Regions from separate parts of the Williamsia sp. Y844 genome, predicted to be linked through region 1. Evidence: predicted binding sites of a transcription regulator. Region 1 holds the regulator's gene; each other region holds the start of a gene.
What was found. The regulator LexA, encoded in region 1, represses DNA repair genes until DNA is damaged. The targets are predictions, from matches to a motif close to CGAACANNTGTTCG.
Positions count from the first base shown of each region.

Region 2: a site for LexA is predicted at 4,945-4,958, ahead of AC1TQG_RS15755 (error-prone DNA polymerase). Genes of this name have one in related genera too.
Region 3: a site for LexA is predicted at 2,087-2,100, ahead of AC1TQG_RS24305 (DUF222 domain-containing protein). Genes of this name have one in related genera too.

Region 1 covers NZ_JBXCJB010000003.1:259,581-266,636, forward strand. Annotated here, with positions in the region: gene dapF (diaminopimelate epimerase) at 1-309, shown strand, start outside; gene hflX (GTPase HflX) at 568-1,944, shown strand; gene AC1TQG_RS18035 (acyl-CoA dehydrogenase family protein) at 2,037-3,179, shown strand; gene lexA (transcriptional repressor LexA) at 3,282-4,001, opposite strand; gene AC1TQG_RS18045 (LysM peptidoglycan-binding domain-containing protein) at 4,192-4,698, shown strand; gene nrdR (transcriptional regulator NrdR) at 4,788-5,237, shown strand; gene hrpA (ATP-dependent RNA helicase HrpA) at 5,264-7,056, opposite strand, start outside.
Region 2 covers NZ_JBXCJB010000002.1:744,390-751,445, reverse strand. Annotated here, with positions in the region: gene AC1TQG_RS15775 (hypothetical protein) at 1-316, opposite strand, end outside; gene AC1TQG_RS15770 (HNH endonuclease) at 431-916, opposite strand; gene AC1TQG_RS15765 (hypothetical protein) at 847-1,161, opposite strand; gene AC1TQG_RS15760 (DUF167 domain-containing protein) at 1,361-1,591, opposite strand; gene AC1TQG_RS15755 (error-prone DNA polymerase) at 1,645-4,932, opposite strand; gene AC1TQG_RS15750 (alanine racemase) at 5,048-6,169, shown strand; gene AC1TQG_RS15745 (serpin family protein) at 6,166-7,056, shown strand, end outside.
Region 3 covers NZ_JBXCJB010000004.1:669,770-676,825, forward strand. Annotated here, with positions in the region: gene AC1TQG_RS24295 (aldo/keto reductase) at 1-610, opposite strand, end outside; gene AC1TQG_RS24300 (HNH endonuclease) at 846-1,175, opposite strand; gene AC1TQG_RS24305 (DUF222 domain-containing protein) at 1,224-1,979, opposite strand; gene AC1TQG_RS24310 (NADP-dependent oxidoreductase) at 2,241-3,254, opposite strand; gene AC1TQG_RS24315 (TetR/AcrR family transcriptional regulator) at 3,608-4,189, shown strand; gene AC1TQG_RS24320 (WhiB family transcriptional regulator) at 4,328-4,597, opposite strand; gene AC1TQG_RS24325 (GNAT family N-acetyltransferase) at 4,594-5,184, opposite strand; gene AC1TQG_RS24330 (LLM class flavin-dependent oxidoreductase) at 5,359-6,594, shown strand; gene AC1TQG_RS24335 (NtaA/DmoA family FMN-dependent monooxygenase) at 6,591-7,056, shown strand, end outside.

The DNA.
Region 1 (7,056 bases):
CACAACGACTTTCCCGAAGGCGTCAACATCGAGCTGATGACACCGCTGGCCGAGTCGGCCGACGACGCGGTGGTCGGTGAGGTGTCGATGCGGGTGCACGAGCGCGGTGTGGGAGAGACCCGCAGCTGCGGCACCGGCACCGTCGCGGCGGCAAATGCGGCTTTGCGGTCGGTCGGGCGGAGCACCGGTGCGGTGGTCGTGAACGTTCCCGGTGGTGCGGTGACCGTCACTGTCGGTGAGAACGACAACGAGCTCCGTGGACCCTCGGTCTTGGTCGGTGCCGGAATGCTCAACGCAGGGTGGCGTTAAATCCGTTATGCAGCAGACCTGTCCGAATGTCACGATGTTCATCTCATGACTGAACACGAACCCGACTCGAACAAAGCCGACGCGAACGAAGCCGACGCGAACGAAGCCGATCCGAATACCCCCTACTCGGACGGCCCCGACACGGACGGCCCCGACGCAGACGGCCCCGACTCAGACTTTCCGGAGTCGAAAGCCCGAGCGCCACGCGCCCCGGAGGTTCACCTGCCGAACTTCCACAAGGGTCCGACGATCGGCGACATGCAACTCGACGATCGTGCGTCGTTGCGACGGGTTGCAGGTCTGTCCACCGAACTCACCGACGTCACCGAGGTCGAATACCGGCAGCTTCGCCTCGAACGGGTCGTTCTGGTCGGTGTCTGGCTGCAGGGAAGCACCACCGCCCAGGCGGAATCGAGTCTTGCCGAACTCAAGGCCCTGGCCGAGACCGCCGGGTCCGAGGTGCTCGAAGGTCTCATCCAACGTCGGGACAAGCCGGATCCGGCCACCTACATCGGATCGGGCAAATCCCATGAACTTCGCGACATCGTCGAGGCCACCGGTGCCGACACCGTCATCTGCGATGGTGAACTGACGCCCGCACAGCTCACCGCGCTGGAGAAGGTGGTGAAGGTCAAGGTCATCGACCGCACCGCCCTTATCCTCGACATCTTCGCCCAGCACGCCACGTCGCGCGAGGGCAAGGCCCAGGTCGCGTTGGCCCAGATGGAATACATGCTGCCGCGTCTTCGCGGTTGGGGTGAATCGATGTCCCGTCAGGCCGGTGGCCGGGCGGGCAGCAACGGTGGCGTGGGTCTGCGTGGTCCCGGTGAGACGAAGATCGAGACGGACCGCCGCCGTATCCGCGAGCGGATGGCGAAGTTGCGCCGCGAGATCCGTGAGATGAAGACGTCGCGAAACACCAAGCGCACCAAGCGGAAAGAGTCCGCTGTCGCATCGGTCACGATCGTCGGTTACACCAACGCGGGCAAGTCCAGTCTGATCAACGCGATGACCGGATCAGGTGTGCTGGTGCAGAATGCGCTGTTCGCCACCCTCGATCCGACAACCCGGAAGATGTCCCTCGACGACGGTCGAGAAATCGTGGTCACCGACACCGTCGGATTTGTCCGGCACCTGCCCACCCAGCTGGTCGAGGCGTTCCGTTCGACCCTGGAAGAGGTCATCGACGCAGATCTGCTGTTGCACATCGTCGATGGTTCGGACCCGATTCCCACCGAGCAGATCAGCGCGGTGCGCAAGGTCGTCGATCAGGTGATCCAGGACGAGAAGGCAACCGCACCACCGGAGCTTCTCGTGGTGAACAAGATCGACGTCGCCGATCCGACGGTCCTGACACAGCTTCGCAGTCTGTTCCCCGACGCGGTCTTCATCTCGGCGGCCACGGGCGAAGGTATCCCGGAACTGCTCGAGCGGGTCCGCGAGTTGGTGTCGCGGCATGACGTCCATGTCACCGTCCGGGTGCCGTACTCCCGGGGTGACCTGGTCTCACGCATCCACGCCGAAGGCGATGTGTCGCGGGAGGAGCACGGAGCCGATGGCACGGAGATCGTCGCCAGTGTGCCTTCTGCGCTGGCCAGCCAGCTGGCCGAGTTCGCCGCATCTGATCTGTTCTAAAAATCCAGGCCTCCAGGCCCTTGGGCAGAATGTAGAATCCGGTTACAGTTACTGGCACGTCCGCGTTTTGACACCTCGTTATGGAGACCTTGATGGAACGTACGATTTTCGAGCCTGAACATCTTCTGTACCGCGATTCGTACAGAAGCTTCCTCGAACAGCATGTGGCGCCGTATCACGCCCGCTGGGAAGAGCAGAACATCGTCGATCGTGATGTGTGGATCGAAGCGGGTAAGAACGGCTTCCTGGCCGTGGACGCTCCCGAAGAGTTCGGCGGCGGCGGAGTCGACGACTTCCGCTACCAGGCCATCGTCTCCGAAGAGTCCGCCAGGGGTGGGTACAGCGGTTTGGGCTTCACCCTGCACAACGACGTCATCGCGCCGTACCTGCTGGAACTGACCACCGAGGAGCAGAAGGCGCGCTGGCTTCCGGGATTCACCTCCGGCGAGCTCATCACCGCCATTGCGATGACCGAGCCCGGAACCGGTTCGGACCTGCAGGGCATCAAGACCAACGCCAAGAAAGACGGCGACCACTGGGTGCTCAACGGATCGAAGACCTTCATCACCAACGGCATCAACGCCGACCTGGTGATCGTGGTCGCGCGCACCGACCCCGAGGCCGGCGCGAAAGGTTTCAGCCTGCTGGTCATCGAGCGTGGCATGGAGGGCTTCGAACGCGGCCGCAACCTCGACAAGGTCGGCATGAAGGCGCAGGACACCGCCGAACTGAGTTTCGACAACGTCCGTGTGCCCGCCGAGAACCTGCTCGGTGAAGAAGGCCTCGGCTTCATCTACCTCATGCAGAACCTGCCTCGCGAACGCCTGTCGATCGCTGTTGTCGCCGCGGCGGCGATGGAGCAGGTGCTGGAGACCACCGTTCAGTACACCAAGGACCGCAAGGCCTTTGGTCGCTCGATCGGGAACTTTCAGAACACCCGGTTCCTGCTGGCCGAACTGGCGACGTCGACCACGACGACCCGCGTCTTCGTCGACCACTGCATCGGTCTGCTGAACGAGAAGAAGCTGACCGTCCCGGATGCCGCGATGGCCAAGTACTACGCCACCGAGAATCAGGTGCACCTGGTCGACCGGTGTCTGCAGCTGCACGGTGGATACGGCTACATGCGTGAATACTCGGTCGCCAAGGCATTCCTCGACTCTCGTGTGCAGACCATCTACGGCGGGACGACCGAGATCATGAAGGAAGTGATCGGACGTAGTCTCGGGGTCTGATCACCCAGTGGTCCCCTGAACTCGAAAGGCGGGGTGTACCGGGATATCCCGGTACACCCCGCCTTTGATCTGTATGAGAGTGATCTGCCTCCGACTCGGAGGTCAGAGTCGACGCATCACAGTGACGACCTTGCCCAGGATGACGGCATCGTTACCCGGGATGGGATCGAACACCGGGTTGTGCGGCATCAGCCACACGGCGTCCTTGGTGCGCTTGAACGTCTTGATCGTGGCATCGCCGTCGATCATCGCCGCCACGATGTCGCCGTTGTCGGCAACATTCTGCTGGCGTACGACCACCCAGTCGCCGTCGCAGATCGCGGCGTCGATCATCGATTCACCGACGACCTTGAGCATGAACAGCGAACCTTCGCCCACCAGCTCTTTGGGGAGTGGGAAAACGTCTTCGACAGCTTGTTCGGCGAGGATCGGACCGCCGGCCGCGATCCGGCCGAGGACCGGGACGAACGTCGGCGTCGGCAGGGATTCGTCCGGTGCCTGAACCTGTCCGGCGGCTGTGGCCGGATTCAGATCGGTGTCCTGGATGTTCACCGCGCGAGGCCGGTTGTTCTCGCGCTGCAGGAAACCCTTGCGTTCCAGCGTGCGGAGCTGGTGGGCGACGGACGATGTCGAGGTCAGGCCGACAGCGTCACCGATCTCCCGGATGCTCGGAGGGTAGCCGCGCTCGCGGACCGAGGTGCGGATGACCTCGAGAACCGCTTTCTGGCGGGGGGTCAGTGAGCCCTCGGCGAGTGGTTCGGTGGCGACAACAGTGGTCGCGGTCCCGTCCGCCGGTGTCGGGGGCTGGGTTCTATCGGCCATCAGGTCCTCCAGTTCATGCGGTGTCGGGCGGGGTCCATGTCGACAAAGATAGTGCAAATGGTCACAAGTCTCAAACATTTGTTCGATCAGGCGTGGCGCTTTGTCGGAGGCCCGTGGTACTAATCGAACACTCTTTCAATCGAACGAGTGATCGAATAGGGATCGAACCGATGACCGAGGACTGAACCCCATGACTGCAGCCACCACCATTATCCGGCCGGCCACAGCTCGGCCTGTTCACCACCCCGAGAGCGGTACCCGCACGCGCACCACGCGCCCGGTACGGCCCGAGGACACATCACGCCCGGCCGGTCGCCGTCTGCCTGCGCAGCGCCGGGTGGCCGTCTCGTGTGCCGATTCGCGTAACTCCGAGCGGCGGATACCGACCGCTCGCGAGATGGTCTTCGCCCGCAGGCGCGCCTGGGCGGGCGCGGCGGTCGCCGGTGTCGGTCTGATGCTCGTGGTCGCCTTCATGACCTTCTTCGGCGGGGTCATGCAGCAGTCCGCGGATCCGGCCCGCGTCGGCACCGAGGTCGTCCGGGTCCAATCGGGGGAGTCGTTGGGCGCCATCGCCTCCCGCATCGCACCCGAGATGCCGACCGAAGCCGTGGTGGCGAAGATCATGGAGCTCAACGCCATGAACAACTCGGCACTGTCGGTGGGCCAGGCATTGGTCACGCCCGTCTACGCGAGGTAGACGTGGAGGGGCTGCAATCCCGGACGGTATCCTCGGAGTCACAGTGTCTGGTCACTCCGCCCAGGCCGTCGACCGTCGAGGATTCGTGCATGCATTGCCCGTTTTGCAAGAACGAGGACACCCGCGTAGTCGATTCGCGAGTGGCGGACGAGGGGCAGGCCATCCGTCGCCGCCGCGCCTGTTCGCAGTGTGCACGCCGTTTCACCACGGTGGAGACCGCGGTGCTCTCGGTGGTCAAACGGACCGGCGTCACGGAACCGTTCAGTCGCGAGAAGGTCATGCGCGGCGTCCGCCGGGCCTGCCAGGGCCGTTCGGTAGATGACGACAAATTGCAGCATCTTGCGCAGCAGGTGGAAGAAGCAGTGCGGGCATCAGGTTCGGCGGAGGTACCGGCCAATGAGGTCGGTCTGGCCATCCTCGGCCCGCTTCGCGATCTCGACGAGGTCGCATACCTGCGGTTCGCCTCTGTCTACCGGTCATTCGACTCGGTGGACGATTTCCAGAAAGAAATCGACGACCTCCGATCAAGCAAGTCCTAGCGTCACTACCGCAAGTCCTAGCGCCGCTACCGTAAGTCTCGGATTGCCTTGATGGCACGCTTTTCTGAAATCGGGTACGCAGTTCGCAGCTGTTGAGCAAACAGTCCGACGCGCAATTCCTCGACAATCCAGCCTGCAGCCTCGCTGACCGCATCGCGCCGCTGCGGCGGGATCATCCGCAGATGGTCTGTCCATGCGGCCACTACGCGATCGATGGCTGCCATCGACGCGGCGTCCCGTGCGGCGGAGGCAGGCAGCTGTTCCAGCCGGGCCAGGGCGGCATCCAGATACCGCGGGATCTCGGGGAGGTGTTCGGCGCCGGTGGCCGAGATGAATCCGTCGAAAACAAGATCGCCGAGTTGATCCCGCACGTCGTCGGCAGCGTCGGCCACCGTGGTGGCCGCGATGGCGGTGCGCAGCGGAGCCACCCGGGTCAGGATCGCCGCGGCTTGGCGCAGTTTGGTCGTGGCCCGGCTCGTGACCTGCCCGGCGACATGGCTTTTCAGGGCGGTGTAATCGGCAGCGGTCCAGACCTCCGGCTGCGGGGGGACCAGGTCGATCACGGCCGCTCGTACGCAATCGGCAAGCAGCGCCTCTCCGGTTGGGTAAGGGCTTTGGCTCAGCGCCAGCCGCTCCGCGGTTCCGAGAACAGAAGTCGCGTTGTGCCGTAGGCCAGGTACATCGTTGATCAGCAGTCCGATCAGGGCGTTGTACATCGCGCTGCGCTGCTCGGACTCGGTCGACATCGGTGCGACGGTGAAGCCACCTCTGCGGGGCACCAAGGCCGGGTAACTCGTGATCTCTTGTCCGGCAACAGTGTTGCGGACCGAGCGCGCGATTGTTCCGAACGTCTTGTCTGTCCAGGTGGTTGCCACCGGCGTCGACTCGGTCGCGGCCTCTTTCTCTAGAGCCGCGCGGGCCTTGCCGCCGAGTCGTTCTTGGAGCTCTGTCAACGATTTGGAGTGGCCCAACTCCCGGCCGTCCGGGCTGAGCGCCACGAACGTCATCCGCAGGTGGTCGGGCAGTGCGGTCGGCCTCAGATCGGCGGCTGCGATTCTCACTCCGGTGAGCCGGGTGAGTTCGGCGGCGACGCTGGACGTCAGGGGCTTGGCACGCGGTGTGACCGCATCAAGGATTTGTGAGGCCAGATCCGGTGCCGGACCGATTTGGCGCCGAAGGGTTTTCGGCAGGGTGCGGATCAATTCGGTGACCAGTTCGGTGCGCATAGCGGGGACCAGCCAGTCGAAGCCCGAAGGCCGCGCCCGCATCAGCAGGGGCAGCGGAATCAGCACACTGACGCCGTCGTCCTCGGCGCCGGGCTCGAAGTGGTACCGGAGATCGTACGTGGCATCAGCCTGGCGCCAGGTGTCCGGGAAACCGGCCGGATCGCCTGCAACAACGTCGGCGGGATCGAGATCGAGGAGGTTCGGGTCCTTCTTGCGTGCGGTTTTCCACCAGGTGTCGAAGTGCCTGCCCGAGACCACCTCTTGACCAACGTGGCGGTCGTAGTGCGCGAACAGGGTGTCGTCGTCGACCACGACATCGGTGCGCCGGACCCGGTGCACCGACTCTTCGGCGTCGTCGAGTAACGCCCGGTTGCGATGGAAGAACGGATGCTGGGTGCGCCAGTCTCCTTCGACGAGGGCACTGCGGATGAACAGCTCGCGGGCTGCCTCGGGGTCGATGGATCCAAAGTTCACCCGACGTCTGGTGACCAGGGGAACGCCGTAGAGCGTGACCCTTTCGTAGGCCATCGCCGCCGAGTGTTTGCTCGACCAATGTGGTTCGCTGTATTGGCGTTTGACCAGATCGCCTGCCA
Region 2 (7,056 bases), on a different contig from region 1:
TCAGCTGTAGTTCGCCACCGGGCAGGATGTCCGCGGTGTAACCACATTTGTCACGGGCCCATTGCATGCTCAGGCCGCCGTCCACGGTGGCGGACGGTGTGGACTCGGTCCAGTACGAGCTGCTCAGACCGTCCCAGTACGACTCGAAGAACGCCTTGGCCTGGGCCGTCGGTGCCAGCGAGCCGGCCCCTTTCCAACCGTCCTCCAATTCCCACAGATCCTTGATGTGGGAGTCGATGACCTGCTTGGCGTTCGCCTGGTCGTCTCCCGACGCTTGCTTGTCGAGATTGCTCGAATACGTGCTTCTCGTGGTCATATACCGAGGTTAGGCTCTTTCCGGCCGCCGGGTGGTTCCCGTGCCCGCGGTGGCCGACGTCACCGGGTCCAAACAGCCTGTTCAGCCATCGCAAGCAGCAGCGCACCACCGCTTTCACACTATGAAGTTGTCAATCTTCGTGCGCGGTCCCGGCCGAAGCCGGGTGCGACAGGGGAAGCCAGTTGCGACAGAGTCAGGCAGCAAGGGTGAGTGTTCGCCTGTTGTAAGCAGGCAGCGGTCTTCGCTGCGGGTCGATGTCGGCCGGTGGATGAGCCAGGGGTGGCCGTCTGATCCCATGATCACGTCCCAGTCGGTGTGGTGGACCGCCATATGGCAGGTCCGGCACAGCAGGCAGCCGTTCTCCAGTGTGGTGGCGCCGCCGTCGGCGAAGTGCACGATGTGGTGACAGTCCGTCCAGGTCACCGACGTGATCGTCGAATCGCAGGCCAACGCTGCGGCGGTGGCCTCGGCGACCGGACCCATCCACGGCAGGGACGCCGCGTGCGGATGGTCGGCGGGAACGGTGACCATCACCTCGGTCCGCGGCGCCGACACCAGCGTTTGCCCACCACCACCACCGCAATCGAGCAGCTGGTGCAATGCGTCGGCGCGACGTTGCGAGAGTGTGCGCGGATCGTCCGAGCCGTCGGGTGCAACAACTTAGCCGTTGTCGACCCCGCGGTGCGGGCGATGCCGGACTCGTCGATCACCGCTGCGCACACCGTGAGCTGATGCTCGGTCGCATTGCGTAGGGTGATCAGATCTTTTGTCATCCCCAGCGCCACGTGGGGATCGTCGGGTAGCACCAGGTCGACCAGGGAATCGACCATATCGAGAAGCCGCACCACAGAACACCTCCGGGCATGAAGCAACAGGAAAGTTGATCAATTCTCTTGGGAAGAGGATTTGTTCGTCAGTAGTCTCTCTGCGATCAACTGACTCCAGCCTAGCGGATCGAACACGTGTTCGCAAGGTCAATTGTCTCCAATTATGTTTTGCTGCAACATCTTTCGATAGAAATACGAAGCAACTTAGGGTGGCGCCTCAAACAACGATTTTGAATCGTTTGACGCGTGAAGCGGCACCACCGACCAGCGACACGCAGCTTTTCGCGACGCCGAAATGCTTGGCCAGCAACGCCGCGACAGCCGCATTCGCTTTGCCTTCGGTGGCCGGTTCCCGGACGAACACCGTGAGCGCACCGGCCTCGTCGGTTTCGATCAACGGGCCCTTACGACTGTTCGGCTTCACCGTGACCACCACCAGTTTTTCCACGACTTCAGGTTATTACGCCATGATCAACGACGGCTTTCAGCACACTCGACGAATCAGGCCCAATCCCGTGACCGGGAGGCGACCCGAAGGTCCATGCGCTGCATACGTTCTGCCACCACGGTCACCGCACCTTCGGCATTCTGTACCCGGCCCCGGATCAGCAGGGCAGGCGACGACTGGGCCAACTTGCGGTATTTGGCCCACAAACCCACCGAGCAGACCACGTTGACCATGCCGGTTTCGTCCTCGAGATTGACGAAGGTCACCCCGGAGGCGGTGGCAGGCCGCTGCCGATGTGTCACCGCTCCCCCGACCAGCACCCGGGAACCATCGGGTACCGACAACAGATCGGCAGCCGCGACCACACCGAGCTCCTTGAGCTGGGGCCGGATGAACTCGGTGGGATAGCTTCCGGGGCTGACACCGGTGGCCCACACATCCGAGGCGGCCATCTCCACATCACTCATCCCCGGCAGCGCCGGTGACCCGTTGACCTCGTGCAATGCCAGCCGATCCGATTTCTCCGCAGCGGCCGCCCCGGCATCCCACAACGCCTGACGGCGGCTGGTCCCAAAACACTCCAGCGCCCCCGCCGTGGCCAGCGACTCCAACTGCCGGGTGCTCACCTCACAGCGACGGGACAGATCCGCAGCACCGTTGAACGGTCCCCCGGCCTCCCGCTGCGCCACGATCTTCTCGGCCAGATCGATGCCGATGTTGCGCACCGCCCCCAGTCCGAGCCGGACATCGAGGCCGCCGTTCTCCAGGTCCGCATAGGGCTTCGAGACGTTGATGTCCGGTCCGTGCACCCTGACCCCATGCCTGCGGGCATCGGCAACCAGCGACTGCGGCGAGTAGAAGCCCATCGGCTGAGCCTTCAGCAGTGCCGCGCAGAAGGCTGCCGGGTGGTGCAGCTTGAGCCACGACGAATAGAAGACCAGGGAGGCGAAACTCTGCGAATGGCTCTCGGGGAAACCGAAATTGGCAAAGGCAGCCATCTTCTCGAAGATGCGATCGGCCACCTCCCCGGTGATCCCGTGTAGGTCTTCCATGCCCTGGTAGAACCGGCTGCGCAGTCGATCCATCTTCTCCGGTGATCGTTTCGACCCCATCGCCCGCCGCAGCTGATCGGCCTCGGCGGCGCTGAAGCCGGCAACATCGACCGCCAACTGCATGAGTTGTTCCTGGAACAGCGGTACCCCGAGGGTCCGCTTGAGTGCCTGCTCCATCGAGGGATGCTCACTGGTCGGTTCTTCCAGACCATTGCGACGACGAATGTAGGGATGCACCGACCCACCCTGGATCGGACCCGGCCGGATCAGCGCCACCTCGACCACCAGATCGTAGAACGTGCGGGGTTTGAGCCGTGGCAGTGTGGCCATCTGAGCTCTCGACTCCACCTGGAACACCCCGACGGTGTCGGCGCGGCAGAGCATGTCGTACACCGCCTTTTCGGTGAGGTCGATCTTTGCCAGGTCGACGTGGATGTCGCGATGCTCGGCCAGGAAGTCGATGGCGTAATGGATGGCCGAGAGCATGCCAAGACCCAGCAGGTCGAACTTCACCAGACCGATTGCGGCACAATCATCTTTGTCCCACTGCAGCACACTACGACCGGGCATCCGCGCCCATTCGGTGGGACACACGTCGGCGATCGGTCGATCGCAGATGACCATGCCACCGGAGTGGATGCCCAGATGCCTTGGCATGCCGTTGATCTGCTCGGCCAGATCGAGCACGTCGTCGGGGATGTCGGTCTCGACAGATTGGGCAGCGCCATACCGGTGCACCTGCTTGCTCCAGGCATCCTGCTGACCCACCGAGTATCCGAGGGCACGAGCCATGTCGCGTACCGACGACTTACCGCGGTAGGTGATCACATTCGCCACCTGGGCCGCGTTCTGCCTGCCGTAGCGCCGGTAGACGTACTGGATGGCCTCTTCGCGCCGATCCGATTCGATGTCGACATCGATGTCCGGTGGGCCGTCCCGGGCCGGGGACAGGAACCGCTCGAACAGCAAGCCGTTGCTCACCGCATCCACGGCGGTGACACCGAGGGCATAACAGACCGCCGAGTTCGCGGCGCTACCTCGACCCTGACACAGGATGTTGTTGGCACGACAGAACGAGACGATGTCGTGCACCACCAGGAAGTAACCCGGGAAGCCCAGTGAGTCAATAACATTCAGTTCGTGTTCGATCTGCTGGTACGCCTTGGGATGCTCCTGCGGGGTGCCATACCGCTCCACTGCCCCCCGCGCGGTGAGCTCACGCAACCACGAACTCTCCGTATACCCTTGCGGCACATCAAAAGGCGGCAGCTGCGGCGCGATCAGATGCAGCCCGAATGCCAGGTCCTTGGCCAGCATGACGGCATTGTCGAGGGACTCCGGATGTGCGGCGAGCAACCGCGCCATCTCATCCCCGCTGCGCAGATGCGCGCCACCGAGTGGACCGAGCCACCCGTCCATCTCGTCGAGGCTGCGCCGCGCCCGCACCGCAGCCATCGCCATCGCCAGACGCCGACGCTCCGGCGCCGCGAAGTGCGCGCCCGTGGTCGCGATGGTCTGTACCCGATTCCGGTGGGCGATCTGCGCGAGGGCGGCATTGCGCTCATCGTCTTCGGGAACACCGTGGGCGGTCAGTTCCATCACCACGTTGTCGCGGCCGAACCTGCCAACCAGATCACGCAGCGCCTTCTCGGCAGCCGAGGGACCACCCGCCTCCAGTGCGCGACGCACGTCGCCCTTACGGCAACCGGTCAGGATCAGCCAATGTCCTTGCGCCGCCTGCGCCAGCGTGTCGATGTCGAAGCGCAGCAAGCCCTTCTCCCCGGCCGCCATGTGTCCGTCGGCCAGTTGACGCGACAGGCGGCGGTACCCCTCCTGCCCCCGGGCCAGGACGAGCAGGTGAGAACCACTCGGATCGGCGATCCCGGTCCGCGACGAGTCGTGTTCCAGTGACAACTCGGATCCGAAGATGGTTGGCAGTTCCCATTCCCGGGCGGCCTCGGCAAACCGCACCACCCCGTAGAAGCCGTTGTGATCGGTGATCGCCAGCGCCTCGAGTCCCAGCCTGTAGGCCTCCTGCGCCATCTCTTCCGGACTACTGGCACCGTCGAGAAAACTGTACGAGGTATGGGCATGCAATTCGGCATACGGAGTGGCAGAAACACCCCTGCTGAGCGCTCCGGCCTCATAGGGTTCGCGTTTGCGGGACCAGGCCGGACTATCACTGCCATCACCGGCAAATGTCTCACCGGACCGGCCACCGTCGGACGGTCGACCGGACAGTACGCGCTCCATCTCCGACCAGGTCGGAGGGCCATTGTGCCAGCCCATAACCCATGGTATCGAACATAGTTTCGATCGACAAGTCGCCCTCACACCTCGACCTGGGTCGATGGCGGTGAACTACCTCGGTGCCGCGAATCCGACTCTGGCATTGTTGCCTCACATGACGGAACGCATCACAGCTCGCCGGGTCGAGCCCGATCGGGGCAGTCGGATACTGACCGCGACATCGGCGATCGACACCCCGTTCCTCGCGGTCGACGAGCAGGTGCTCGACGCGAACATCGCCCACATGTCGGCCTTTGCGGCCACGGCCGGACTCCGGTTGCGTCCCCACGCGAAGACGCACAAGTCACACATCCTGGGGCAACGCCAATTGGACGACGGTGCAACAGGTCTGACAGTTGCCACCATCGCGGAGGCGGAATCCTTTGCCGCCGGCGGCTTCTCGGACCTCTTCATCGCCTATCCACTGTGGCTGACCGAGAACAAGGCCGCACGACTGCGTGCGGTGATGGAGCGGGCGCGGGTGCTGCTCGCGGTCGATTCGGTTGCCGGCGCACGGCAACTCGCAGCGCACCTCCCCGAAGCCTCGGTACTGGTCGAGGTCGATTCGGGGCATCACCGCACCGGTGTCGCCCCGGAGCTGGTCGGCGATGTGGGAGCAGGCGCGGTCGAGGCGGGCCTACAGGTGCTCGGGATCTTCACCTTCCCCGGACACAGCTACCGACCCGGTGGCCCGTCCGATGCCGCCGGGTCCGAATCGCGAGCCCTGGCAATGGCCGCCGAATCACTGCGCAGTCGCCAGATCGACCCGGTGATCCGCAGCGGCGGTTCCACGCCTTCGGTATCCGATGCCGATCCCACGGTCCTCACCGAGATCCGGCCGGGCGTCTATGTGTTCAACGACGCGCAGCAGGTCGAACTCGGGGTCGCTACCATGGCCGATGTGGCATTGACGGCAATCGGCACCGTGGTGCACCGCAACGGAGCAAAAGCCGTCGTCGACGTCGGGAGCAAAGTCCTCGGGGCAGACCAGCCGGCCTGGATCAGCGGTGGCGGACGGCTTCCCGACGAACCCGAGGCGCGCGTCACCGCACTCTCCGAGCATCACGCAACCATCGATTTCTCGAACGCCTCGCGCACCCCGGAACCGGGGATGCGGGTCCGGATCGCCCCCAATCATGTGTGCACCGCCGTCAATCTCGCCGATGCGCTGGTCGTGGTCGGCGCGGATGACGTGGTGACGCACTGGCCCGTCACCGCCCGTGGAGCCAACACGTGAAGCGACTCGGAACCACGGCTTTGGCCGCCCTGATACTGGCCGTGTCCGCGTGCGCCCCGGACGAACAACCCGAGGTGACACTGGAATTGACCGCCGCTCCCGACATCGAGTTCGAGGAGATCGGCGTCGACGAGGTCCGCGATACGGCAACCGAATTGGTCAGGTCCACCAGCGATCTGGGGGTCGACATGATCCACAGCGCCCAGTCTGCTGACAAACAGCAGGCCGCCAATGCGGTGGTGTCCCCCTGGGGGGCCATGGTCACGCTGCAGATGGTGCGGGCCGGCGCCGGTGGCAACACCGCTGCCGAACTCGATTCCGTACTGGGTGTCCCCGATACCGACGCCGTGGCAGCACTGATCGGTCAGCTCGACCAGGTTTCGGGTGATCCCGGCACCGTCGACCGGAAGAACCCACCGTCGCCCCCGGTGTTCCACCAGGCATCGGGGATCTTCATCGACGACTCCCTCGAGGTCGGTGCCGACTACCTCGAAGTGCTCGGACGCAGCTTCGGCACCGGCGTCTACCCGGTCGACTTCTCGGTGCCGCAGACCGAATCAGCACTCAACCAGTGGATTTCGATCAACACCGGTGGCGAGATCTCACAAACCCCTACCGAGTACAGCACCGAAACCGTGATCAGTCTGCTGTCCACCGTCTTCCTCGCCGGCGCGTGGCAGCAACCGTTTTCACCGGACTCCACGACCTCCGCGGAGTTCACCACCACCGGCGGTTCGGTGTCCAAGGTCGCCACGATGAACAAGACCTTGACCGTGCCGCTGCGTCGCGGCCCCGGATGGACCGCGATCGGGCTGCCGTACTCACAGAACCTGGCCATGCAGGTCTTGTTGCCGGACAACGGGTCCACACCGGAAGATCTATTGGGC
Region 3 (7,056 bases), on a different contig from region 1:
AGTTCGGTCCCCAACCAGAATTGCTGGTTCCGCCAAGTGGACTCCACGATTCGACCGCGATCCCGTGCTTTGCGGCTGCCGCCCGGACCGCCGGCTGAGGTAGGTGCGGATGGAGTTCGACCTGATCGACGGCGGGTAGTCCGCCGCGGCTCACCAGCAATTCCAGGTGATGCGGCTCGAAGTTGCAGACACCGATCGCCTTGGCACGACCCGATTCGGCGATGGTTTCGAGCGCATCCCAGGTCCGCAGCAGACGCGCGTCATCCTGCAGGGGCCAGTGGATGAGGTACAGGTCGACGTAGTCCAAACCCAAGCGCGACAAGCTCTTGTCGAACGCGCTCAATGCCGGCTCATACCCCTGGTCGGCATTCCACAGCTTTGTCGTGACGAACAGTTCTTCGCGCGGGACACCAGCATTCGCGATGGCCCGGCCGACACCCTCTTCATTGCCGTAAACCGCGGCGGTGTCGATGTGCCGGTAGCCGGCATCATCGATCGCCGACCGCACCGCCAGCTCGGTCTCGTCGTTGGTTGCCTGCCAAACACCCAGCCCCAGTTGGGGAATCGTGGTGCCCGAGTTCAATACGATGGTGGGTACTTGTGCGGCCATATGTCCACCTTACTGTCTTTCGCCCACGGCGATCGAACATAAAGCAGCTCAGCGCCAAACCGCCGGCCGCGGTGGTGCTGCCGCCCGGCCCGCCAGTGAAACTGGGGCAGACTTCCCGTGGGCAGCAGCACTACGCGTTTTCACACTATGGAGTTGTCAATATTCATGCGCGGTCCCGACGCTAGGTCGGGTGCGACAGAGTAAAGCGGTCGAGCGATCAATCGGGCTCGGTGAATCAGGCTGCGAGGGTGAGTGTTCTGCGGTTGTAGGCCGGTAATGGCCTTCGCTGCGGATCGATCGCTGCCGGCGGGATCAGCCAGGGATGTCCGTCCGATCCCATGATCACATCCCAATCGGTGTTGTGGACGGCCTGATGGCAGCTGCGGCACAACAGACAACCGTTCTCGAGGGTCGTGAGGCCACCGTCTATGAAATGTTGAATATGGTGACAATCAGCCCAGGTCGCCGGACCTCCGCACTTCACACAGCATGTATCGCGGATGATGATCGCCTTGCGCACGAGCCCGGTGAACAGGCGTTTGGGTGGGCTCAGATCAATCGGCACTTCTTCCCCATCGAGGGTGATTGAGGTGATCGGCGGGAATGGTGACCATCACTTCGGTCCGCGTGCCGATACCAACGTTTGGCCGCCGCCGCCGCAGTCCAGGAGTTGATGCAACGCGTCGGCGCGGCATTGGGTGGGGCTGCGATTGTCGTTACTGCCGTCGGGTTGGGGATATGGTTTGCTCCATAAGTCCAAGGCGGAGAACAACTTTTCCCCGATCACTGCATCGACATCAAACTTCCCGACGAGCCGCCCTTCAGAATTGGTCGCATAGTCGAGGCTGTTGAGTGTGCTGTCTTCGGCTGGCGGCAGACCGCCTGCGTCTTTCGCAATCTCGTTGCCGATACCGCGCGCGGTGGCGCTGATGGCGGCGGGTGTGGATCCGGAGATGGCATGACTCAACAGTTTCCGCTCATATTCGACGCTCTCTTCGGCGGTCGCCGGGTCGTCGGATCGGCCGGTTATGTGCGCGACCCCTTTGACCACCGCGTCCACATGTTCGGACGATAGGAATCCGTCGCGTGAATACCCGGCAGTCCGATCCAGGCCGGACAATCCCACGCCGATACGTATCCACCGATACGCCGATGATGGTGCTGAACCGTTGGCTTGCAACAATTTGGACGTTGTCGAACCGGTTTTGCGTGCGATACCCGACTGGTCGATCATTCCCGCGCAGACTGCGAGTTGATGTTCGGTCGCGTTGCGTAGGGTGATCAAATCTTTCACCACACCGACCACCAGATTCGGGTCAGCGGGTAGTGCCAACTCAACCAGGTCGTCGACCATATCTAGAAGTTGCATAACGGGACCTCCAGGCAGGAACCAATAAGACGTGACCAATTCTCCGGGGAAGTGTTTGCTCGCGACTCGCCATATCTGCATGAGCAACTGATTCCAAACTACCTGTTCGAACATGCATTCGCAAGGGCAATCGTCGATCAATCCGGTTGATACACAACAGTATTCGTTCGCAACACAAACGTTCATCGCTGGCCGAAGTCCGTCTTCGGCAATGTCGGCAGGGGCTCCGACGCGCAAAGGTTCGATAGGCCGAGCGGGCAATTAGTCGATGGTCAACACGATCTTGCCTTGGATATGCCCGCGGGCGGCCCGTACATGGGCCTGTTGCGCGTGCGCCAGCGGGAAGCTGCTGTCGATGGCGACTCGCAGAGTTCCGTTGGCCATCAAATCGGCGAGCTCGGCGAGCTGCGCACCGTTCGAGCGGACCTGGGTAGACGTGACCGTAATACCCAATTCCGCGTTCTCCTCGTCGTCGAACTCGCCGAAGTAGACCGGGTAGAGGGATCCACCACGTTTGAGGGTGCGCAGGAAACGTCGACTGTCGGGACCCCCGACGGCGTCCAGGACGAGGTCGACGCCCGCGGCGACTTCTTCGGGTCGGTCGGTGGTGTAGTCGATGAACTCGTCGGCACCGAGTTCGCGCAAAAAACTCTGGTGGGCGCCGGAAGCCACGGCGATGACGCGGGCTCCCTTCCACTTGGCCAGTTGGACAGCAAGATGTCCCACGCCACCTGCGGCGCCATTGACAAGGACGGTGGTATCGCTGTCGAGTGCCACCGGTCGGTGCCGAGCCTCTTGAAACGGGGACGGGTGGTCGTGCCCGAGCGCGATCAGGAACTGCCACGCCGTCAAGCCCGACATGGCCAGACCGGCGGCGTGCACGTGGTCGACGGCGGCCGGTTTGTGAGCAAGGTCTGACGCCGGCGCGGTGACGTACTCGGCGTATGCGCTGCTCTGCAAGGAGGTTGGGAACCGGAGGAGTCCGAACACGTCGTCTCCGACCGCGAAACCTTCGACATCGGTCGCGACGGCTTCTATGACGCCGGAGACATCGGTCCCCGGTATGAGCGGGAGTGTCATCGGGGGCTTGAGCTCGGGAGGCACGTTGGGCATCCCTTCACGCGCATACCAGTCGGGCGGGTTGATGCCGACCGCGTGGACTCGGATGAGCACCTCGCCGGACTTCGGCTCAGGAACGGCCACGTCGTCGTTGCGCAGAACCGCCGGGCCGCCGAACTCGTGCAGTCGGATCGCCTTCATCGTGCTTGTTGTCATCGTTCTCTCATTTCTACCGATCAGGTGCCATGCGTGACGCAGAGCTTGTTAGTGGGACGAGCCGTCAATACTGTTGTCGGACAACGACACTGTCGCTTCTTGGATCTCACTGAAGCGACCGTCTGCGTCGTGTCGAGCGAATAGGTAGACCTCGGTGCGAACGGGCGTTCTGTCCAACATCTGAATCTCGATTGTGTGGTGTCGGCGTAGAGCGAGCCATCGGTCAGCTCTTCGTGAACTCCGATGGTCCCGCTCGCCATTCATGTCAGGTCCTTGTTTCCGGCGTGGAGGGTAAGCTATCGGAGCACTGCTCCGAATATATGGAGCACTGCTCCGTTTGTCAAAGGGAGACCATGCGCGCCGACGCCAGGAAGAACTACGATCAGCTACTCGGGGTCGCGCGCACTGTCGTGACCGAGCAAGGGGCCGACGCGTCACTGCGCGACATCGCGCGCCGCGCCGAGGTTGGGCTCGGCACGCTCTATCGACACTTTCCGACGCGAGAGGCGCTGCTCGAAGCCTTGCTGCGCAAAAGCTTTCACGAGCTGACGGAACTGGCCGACAAGCTCGAAGCGTCAAGATCGCCCGCGGACGCACTCGTCGAGTGGTTTTGCGAGTGTGTCGCGGTCACGCACGAATATCGTGGCGCCATCACGCCGATGACGGCTGCCATCGAGGACCCCGGGTCTGCGCTCCATGCCTCGTGCGTGACGTTACGCGCGGCGGGCGCGCGACTGCTCTCCCGGGCGCAGGACACCGGCGTCGCGCGGACCGACATCGATGGCATCGATCTCTTTGCGCTGATCGCAGCACTCGCGTGGCTCAATGACCAAGCCGCGACGGCGCCGCGCGCCGACCATCTCCTGGGGATCATCACGGGAGCAATCCTCAAGGATTGCTCGCGTGGGGACGACACTCATGCACCGGTCACATAAACCGATTCCGGTTCAGATGGCACTTACTTTGGTGTCGACGCCGGGCTGATCTGACGTCACTCCGCGAATCCAGGCTCAGTGGTGCGTCTCGCCGCCGTTCGAAATGCCCTCGCAACCGTGACACCATCGCAAGCCGAATCAGCCTGCCAATTCGCCGACCGTCAGGCCACCCCAGATCCCGTACTTCTCGCCATATCGCTCGGCGTGCCTGCGGCATTCCCGCGCGACCGGGCAACTTCCGCAGATCCTCTTCGCGGCGGCTTCGCGACGTCGACGTTCCTTGGCGTATTCACGTCCTGCCGGCGGGAAGAAGATGTTCGAGTCGACGTCCTCGGTTCGGCAACTGCCCTGTACCCGCCAATCCCAGCCGGTTTCTCCCCCGACGTAGACGCCTCCGAATCCGGTCATGCCGTAAAGGCAAGCGGTGCGCGCACCGCCGCCAGATCTTTGGCCAACACGGCGGCTCCGGCCTCGGTTCCGGAGAGTGCCGTGCCCGACACCGGCTGGTACCCGGCCTGACGGAACAGCGCATGCACATCGGACTGATCCGAGCCGGTCTGCACCAGCACGCGGCGATGCCCACGGTCGGCGGCCTCTGCCTCGAGCCGGGCCAGGATCCGACTTCCGAGCCCGCGGCGACGCTGCGCCGCGGCAGTCCAGATCCGGGTGATCTCGGCGGTGTGGCCATCTGCGCGCCGATACTCGCCACCGGCAACCGGGACGCCGTCGGCAACCGCGACCAGAAAGGCGTCGCCCGGCCGGACCCGCAACTTCGCAAACCATCCACACGACGTGCCGCCATACCGGCGGCTGTTCTCGATCGCGACCTGCGACAACGCGGTGCGGGCCAGTCGGTCGTCACCGGCGACGCGCACGATCTCGACCTTTGACCGACATGCCTCGATCATCGGCAGTGCCGGCGGGGCCTCCGGATGGACTGCAGCCGCAGCCATCAGCAACTGGTCGACCGACAACAGCTTTCCGACAAACGACATGACTTTGCTCCCTCGACGGTGGTGAAACCATTCAGCCGCGAAATCGCGCGACGGGCGATGGTTAGAACCACGCTGATCCGATGAGCGCGGATCGGGTATCACCTTCGGCACGCTTGTCGTTGGCGCAGATGTACCAACTCTGACGGCCACCGATCACCGATGAAGGAGTCTTCGATGTCGACAACTGCGAGCCTGCATCTTGCAGTCGCGCTGGAAGGGGCCGGCTGGCACCCGGCCGCCTGGCGCGAACCCGATGCCAGACCGGCCGAACTCCTGTCGGCCAAGTACTGGGCCGACCTGATCGCCGACGCCGAACGCGGCCTGATCGACTTCGTCACCATCGAGGATTCCTTCGGACTGCGGCCCGCCACACTCGGCGGGCTCGACGCCCGGACCGACCAGGTCAGTGGCCGCCTGGACTCGGTGTTGATCGCCGCGCGGATCGCGCCGTCGACGTCGAATATCGGCATCATCCCCACCGCTGTCGTCACGCACACCGAACCTTTCCATCTGGCGAAGGCGATCGCCACACTCGACTTCGTGAGCACCGGGCGGGCCGGGGTCCGACTGCAGGTCTCTGCCCGGCAACACGAGGCAAAGCTGTTCGGCCGACGCGCCTTTCCCGAGATCTCGTACGCAGATCTATCCGGTCCGTCGGCACAGGCCCTGATCGCAGATCTCTTCGAAGAGGCCGGTGATTACGCCGAAGTGCTACGGCGACTGTGGGATTCATGGGAGGACGACGCCGAGATCCGAGATGCCGCAACCGGCCGTTTCGTCGACCGCGACAAGCTCCACTACATCGACTTCGAAGGCCGCTTCTTCAGTGTGCGTGGACCCGCGATCACCCCACGACCCCCTCAGGGCCAACCCGTGATCGCGGCGCTGGGTCATCAGCAGATCCCGTACGAGCTGATCGGCCAGTCGGTCGACGTCGGCTTCGTGACCCCGCACACCGGGGCACAGGCCACCGAGACGATCGCCGCGATCAGATCAGCTCAGGAAACCGCCGGACGCGCGGCGGAAACCGTTCACGTTTTCGCCGATCTGGTTGTCTTCCTTGATGATTCCGCGCAGGAGGCGGCCGACCGCCGGACCCGTCTCGATGAGCTCGCCGGTGCGGAGTATCAGAGCGATGCACTGATCTTCGCCGGTACCGCATCCGGTTTGGCAGACCTGATCGAGGAACTGGCGGCGAGCGGGATCACCGGATTCCGGCTGCGTCCCGGCGCGATCCCCCACGATCTGCAGGCGATCAGCGACGCTGTGGTTCCGGAACTGCAACGCCGCGGCCGGTTCCGCGAGAGCTACACATCGTCCACACTGCGCGGGAATCTGGGCCTGGATCTGCCGGCAAACCGCTACGCAACAGCCAACCATCACTCCTCAGGGGATCTGATCAACCGATGACCAAGCAGGTACACCTCGCGGCGCACTTCCCCGGGGTCAACAACACCACCGTATGGAGCGATCCGGCTGCAGGCAGCCACATCGAGTTCAGCTCGTTCACCCACTTCGCGCAGACCGCAGAGCGCGCCAAGTTCGACTTCCTCTTCCTGGCCGAGGGCCTGCGCCTACGTGAGCAGAACGGGCTGATCTACGACCTCGATGTCGTCGGACGTCCGGACACGTTCACGGTGCTGGCAGCGCTGGCTGCGGTGACCGACAAACTCGGGCTCACCGGGACCATCAATTCCACGTTCAACGAGCCCTATGAGGTCGCCAGGCAGTTCGCGAGCCTCGATCACCTCACCGCCGGACGCGCGGCGTGGAATGTGGTGACCTCCTGGGACGAGTTCACCGGACAGAACTTCCGTCGCGGCGGCTATCTGCCCCAGGAACAGAGATACCAACGTGCACAACAGTTCCTGG